2 regions of the Ureibacillus sp. 179-F W5.1 NHS genome follow, and region 1 is predicted to be linked to the other one. Evidence: riboswitches for the same ligand, from Rfam matches in the RefSeq annotation. Region 1 holds a riboswitch; the other holds the start of a gene.
What was found. Region 1 has a riboswitch for thiamine pyrophosphate ahead of tenA (thiaminase II). Riboswitches for the same ligand answer to the same signal wherever they lie in the genome.
Positions count from the first base shown of each region.

Region 1 (3,203 bases):
TACAAGGTATCCAGAACAATCGGTTTCGAATAAGAAAATATTCTTTTTCAAAGAAAGTGACGAAATCACCATAAAACTATAGCTGTTGAGTAGTAATTAAATGGTTAACCATTAATGGGAATAAAAATTGTTTTCCAATAACCATTAAGAATACCTTGTGTCTAATTAGGAAAGTCTATAATTATAGAGATTTTTATATCATTAAAATTTACAGATTGGGGTCTTTTAAATGGAGTCAATATGGTTAGAGTATGCCTGGACATTGTTGATTCTAATTGGATTAGAAGGATTATTATCAGCTGACAATGCTCTAGTACTTGCAGTTATTGCCAAGCATTTACCGGAAGAACAGAAAAAAAGAGCTATAAATTACGGAATTCTATTGGCCTTTGTTTTTAGATTTGCTGCACTTTTTGCCATTTCTTTTATCGCCAATGTGTGGCAGATACAGGCGATAGGGGCTGCCTATCTTCTATATCTAGGATTAAAGCATGTCATTCAGGCACGGTTTGGTAAAGATAATAAGAATATTCATAAGGATGATGAAAAGGAATCCGCAGGGAAAGGTTTTGGTGCTACTGTAGGGAAGATAGCATTGGCGGATCTTGCTTTTGCAGTTGATTCTATTCTAGCCGCAGTTGCTCTTGCCCTCGGTCTTCCAGATTCTCCACTAGGCGACTTTGGTGGTATGGATGCAGGTCAATTTATCGTTGTACTACTTGGAGGTATTGCTGGACTTGTTTTGATTAAATTTGCAGCAACTTGGTTTGTACAACTTCTTGATAAACGTCCAGCTTTGGAAACTACAGCATATGCCATTGTTGCTTGGGTTGGTGTTAAATTAGCTGTAATCACGCTTGCCCATGAGGATATCGGTGTGTTGAATCATCACTTCCCTCACAGCACTACGTGGACACTAATCTTCTATGGAGTATTAGTAGCTATTGCCCTACTCGGTTGGTTTGCGCCTAGTAACAAGTCAAAAGGAAAAGATGTATCGTTATAGATAAAAATAATCTATAAAAGCATTGCCTTACCACTATCTTCCTATAGTCCCTTCGTATTAAATTGAACCTTGTTGGAAAAATTTGAATTGACTTTTAAAAAAAACGGATGTAGAGTGAAAATTAAATTAATAGGAAAGACCACTAGGGGAGCCATTTTGGCTGAGACAGAGTAATCTGGACCCTTTGAACCTGATCTAGTTCATACTAGCGTAGGAAAGTGGAGTCCGTGCATGGGTATGCTTACAATTATTCTGCCGCTCCATTTTTTGGAGCGGTTTTTTCGTTGTTGAAGGAAAAATGGCTCCAATGAACGTCTTCCGATTATAACCAATAAGGAGGAATTAACATGAGTTTTTCAGCAGAACTTAGGAGGGAAGCAACTCCTATCTTTAACGCAATTTTTGAACATCCTTTCGTACAAGGAATCGCAAAAGGAGATTTAAAAAGGGAACAATTAATCCATTACGTCAAACAAGATTTTGAGTATTTAAGTTCCTTTATACGAATCTATGGAATTGCTATTTCAAAGTGCGAGAATCGTGAAGATATGGCCATGTTTAATCAACAAATATCATTTGTTTTAAACAGTGAAACCCATCCGCACCAAAACTTTTGCCAAATCGCAGGTGTACCATACGAAGAGTTACAAGGATATCCGTTATCACCATCTGCTCACCAATATATTCGTCATATGCTGACCGTTGCCCATGAAGGAACGTTAGGCGAAATTTTAGCTGTTTTATTACCTTGTCCGTGGACTTACTGGGAGATTGGAAAGAAATTATTGAATGATGTAAAACCAGATCAATTCCATCCATTTTACGAATGGATTCATTTCTATGGTAGTCGTACGGATTCCATTACGACAAAATTCTGTGAACGTTTAGATGAATGGGCGTTAGATGCAACAGAGAAAGAAAAGGACAAGATGCGAAATCATTTTTTACTCAGTTGCCAGCTTGAATATATGTTTTGGGATATGGCTTATCGGCTGGAAGAATGGCCTGTCAAAATGGAGGCTGTCAAAGAATGAAGTGGAAGATGAAAGAAGTTGTTCTTGCGGTTATTTTATCCGTAGCTTGCGGTGTTATTTATTTAGGCTGGTCGACCCTTTGGATTCCGATTTCCGCTCTAGTCGGACCAGTTGGAGCAGGATTTATGTTTGGGATTTGGGTCATTGCTAGCCCAATCGTTGCTTATATCATCCGTAAACCTGGTGCAGCCTTTATCGCGGAGGTTGCAGCAGCGGCTGTTGAATTACTAACGGGTAGTCACTTTGGTTTATCGGCTCTGTTAGTAGGCGTTTTCCAAGGGATTGGTTCCGAAATAGCCTTTGCCTTATTTCGATATAAACGTTATAACCTCTTTACATTAATGCTTTCAGGTGCTTTAGCGGGGGTTTTAGGAATTGTTTATAACTTATTGGCTAACGGTTTTGGCTATTACACAACGGGCGTATTTTTTGCAACATTAGCGATTCATATTATTAGCGGAGCGATTCTCGGAGGATGGTTAGGGAAAGTGGTAGTAGACGCCTTAGCTAAAACAGGGGTGTTAGAACAATATGAAATTATGAAACAGACGAGAAAAAAGGGCGAGATCAATGAAAACGTTTCTAGGCTGTAAAAACTTGTTTATTCGCTTCTACAATCGCTCTGAACAATCGCTTCAAAATATAACGTTGTCCATAAATAAAGGGGAAAAAGTATTAATTTTAGGACCTAGTGGGAGTGGGAAATCAACTTTGATTTCCGCCCTTGCTGGTATTATTCCGGAACATATTGAGGCCGAAGTAAATGGTGAAGTATTTTCTAGAAAACATGTTGGCGTGATGTTCCAAGATCCGGATTCTCAATTTTGTATGTTGCATGTAGATGAAGAGATTGCTTTTAGTCTGGAAAATCGATCTATTCCTCGAAATGATATGGACAAAATGATTGCAGACATAATGGGGCAAGTCGGTTTGAACGTAGATAAGAGAACACCGATTGAAACATTATCAGGTGGAATGAAGCAACGATTGGCGTTGGCTTGCCTGTTAGCATTACAACCCGAAGTGTTGTTTTTTGATGAACCAACAGCCCAACTAGATCCGAAAGGTAGACAGGAAATATTTGATTTACTACACCAATTATCGAAAAAAACAAACCAAACGATGGTCTTTGTGGAACATGTATTAGATGGTTGTATCGAGTG
Region 1 is NZ_JBIQFG010000036.1:5,333-8,535, forward strand. Features, by position in the region: gene ACH0B5_RS13930 (TerC family protein) at 230-1,006, shown strand; TPP riboswitch at 1,141-1,240, shown strand; gene tenA (thiaminase II) at 1,354-2,040, shown strand; gene ACH0B5_RS13940 (ECF transporter S component) at 2,037-2,633, shown strand; gene ACH0B5_RS13945 (ABC transporter ATP-binding protein) at 2,611-3,203, shown strand, end outside.

Region 2 (3,203 bases), on a different contig from region 1:
CTATCCTTTGTTTTATTTTTTATACAAGTCATTTTATTATTTGGACTTTATTTAACTTATCCATTAAAAAAGGAATTGTTCAAATTAAGAATGCCTATTGCTATTTATTTTAGTTGGTCTACCTATCTACTAATTCTACATGGTTGGTACTTACTTGTTGATATGCAGTGGAAAGGTTTCGGTTTAAGCAGTGCCCTTTGGACAGTTATTCTTATGACAATCGGTACAGCCATTGCACTACATCTTCGTTATCATCATTTTGATATTGTGTATCCAATCGTTTTTATATGGTGTTATTTAGGAATTGCAGTTTCAAATGGTTTTGATGAACTTTTAGTAACGACCGCCGCTCTTTTCTTAATAGGTGTTTTGGTAGTGGGCATATTCTTTATGAAAAAAAATCCTGCGCACTTGAAGTAATTCTTCAAGTGAACAGGAATTTTTTTTTAATCTTCAATTTGTGTAATGATGATTGGTTTGTCTTTCGTAACAATAACCGTATGTTCGATTTGTGCTACTAAAGATTTGTCAGGTGTAATAAATGTCCACCCATCTCCAGCTTCCACAATATGTTCTGCTTTTTCGGATATGAATGGCTCTACAGCTAAAACCATTCCTTCCTTCATAATCGTTGCATCCCAAGCATCATAATAATTTAAAACGTGATCTGGTTTTTCATGTAGGGAACGGCCAATCCCGTGACCAGTTAAATTCATAATAACAGTTAAACCATTATCTCTCGCTTCCCGTTCAACTGCTTTACCAACTCGATTTAACTTTGAGCCCGCTTTTACTTTTGTCATCGCACGATCAAAGGCAGATTTTGCAACCGTACATAGCTTTTCCTTTTCAGTATAACCACTTCCTACAACAAAGGAAATACCCGTATCCGCAAAATATCCATTTAAAGAACCAGAAACGTCAATATTGACCATATCTCCTTCTTTAATTTCCTTTGAACCAGGAATCCCATGGGCAACTTCGTGGTTTACACTAATGCAAGTATAACCAGGGAAATCATATTCTCCTTTTGGTCCAGAAATTGCGCCTGCCTCTTCAAACATACGTCCTGCAATTTCATCTAACTCTTTTGTCGTAATACCCGGTTTTGTTGCTGCTTTCATGGCTTCACGAATTTCAGCGCAAATACGGCCAATTTTTTTCAATGCTTCTAATTCTTCTTTTGTTTGAACAATCATGTTAAACGTCCTTCCTATATACATATCTTTATATAATATACCATAATCGAAAAGGTTTTTATGACAATTGCACCTGATAGGAAATCGTTTTTTCTTTTCAGAATTATCTATACGTAGTCCTTTTTTAGATCGAATGATGGGATTATCTATTCAGTAATAAAACATTTCTCGAACTTTCATTGTTTCTATTTAAACAACTAAAAAACCAAGAATACCGTATCGATTCTTGGTTCTTCTTTATCATATTATAGAATTTATTTTATTAAGAATTGGCTTTTAGTAATCTAGGAGAAGCCGTAAAGATTAGTACACCAACGATCGCAGTTAAAATAATCGCTGGAATCATATAAGATCCGTTATAAACGATTGTGTACACCCAGACGTTTTGATCTCCTGCATACTCTGCAAAGAAAATCGCACCAGCAATGGTATGTGCTGCGTAACGCAACAATCCACCAACAACTGTTCCAAAAACAATGTATAATCCCATTCTTTTTTTATTTAAATTCGTAGCAGCATCGACGATTTGCTTGCGGAATATACCTGCAAATCCGACTACTGAAAAGGCAACAATATAGTCTAGTAACCCTTGAGCCCAGTGAAGGATATAGCCACCAAGAAGGATTTGGATAAGACCGATTAATAGTCCAGTGATTATTCCAGCAGATAATCCCCAACGAATAGCGATTAAAAGAATCGGAACCATCACAAAACTAATAGAGCCACCTTGTGCCCATAACGAAAACGATAATTTGTCTAACACAACACCAATTCCCGCGAAAATAGCAATTTCAACGAGCATTAATAATCTTTTATTGTTCATAACAACTCTCCTCTCTTTTATTCCGATGTAGAACATTGAGAAGGAATAGAAATCTTCGCCCATTATTATTTGGAAACAATGCCCCTTTACTCCAAATAAAAATGGCGTCAGGACAGAGCCTAAACGCCATGAATGGAGTCGGTTTCTATCCACATCCCTTCGCAAGTACTAACTTACAGGTTCAAAGAGTTAGTGCAATAAGTGCACAATCTCAGCTGACTTCATCAGCTCCCCTTGTGGTAAATACATCATTTTTTATTGTTAGAACACATTTATTGTATCAAAGTATATGATTTTTTCAACTAGGTTATTAAGATAAAGATATGTGTCTTAAAAAAGAAAAGGAGAAATACTAGCTTACTTAATCGTTCCTTCAATTTCTCCATTTTTTGAAATGGTAAACTCTAAACTTTTTATCGGTAACTCCGATTCTAAAATTTCATTTAATGTATGATTTTTAACAAAATCTTCAACTTTAGCTTGCTCCTTTATTTGCACAAACTCCACCATGATTGGTTTACTTTTTAATCTCTCTAAAACACTATTTATTTTGCTTTTATTTTCAAATGAGAGAGTGCTATCGAAAACATACAATTTAATCAAGAAATATTTACTATTATAATAATCTACAAAGTCTTCAATACCGTCTTTGTATTCTTTTATACTTTGTGTTAATAATTTTATTTTTGTATTCGCATTTGGTAAGTATTCTCGTACAATTTCGTTCATATATTCGGAACCTGGTTCCACTAAGTCTAAAGTGAAGTAATCATCGGTAAACTCCATTTCTTCATCTTTCTCACCATCTTTTATATGCACATTGAAGTTTGCATCGTATTTACTTGAATAAACTACCAAATCATTATACTGTGCCATCAAACTTGCAGATTGAAAGGATACCAGTTCAAAATCATCATCATATTTACTTAAATAATCAAGGGCTTTATTTTTTAATGCTTCAACTGCTTCTTCTTTAGAAACACTTTCTTCTTTCCCGTTCCCAATGCAACCGCCTATTCCTATTATTAAAGAAATCATTAATAGTATCATTAACATTCTTTTCATAAAAATAACTCCAATCGGAACTATGTATGATTCTCTATAGTCCCCTCTTCAATTTCTCCATTTTTCTTGCTAGAATAATCTAAACTTTTTAGTGGGAGATCTGATGTTAATAATTC
Region 2 is NZ_JBIQFG010000009.1:80,325-83,527, reverse strand. Features, by position in the region: gene ACH0B5_RS06575 (hypothetical protein) at 1-420, shown strand, start outside; gene map (type I methionyl aminopeptidase) at 447-1,199, opposite strand; gene thiT (energy-coupled thiamine transporter ThiT) at 1,462-2,022, opposite strand; TPP riboswitch at 2,160-2,267, opposite strand; gene ACH0B5_RS06560 (hypothetical protein) at 2,380-3,087, opposite strand; gene ACH0B5_RS06555 (hypothetical protein) at 3,108-3,203, opposite strand, start outside.
Region 2: it holds a riboswitch for thiamine pyrophosphate, as region 1 does, so the genes downstream of both, thiT (energy-coupled thiamine transporter ThiT) here and tenA (thiaminase II) in region 1, are expected to answer to the same signal.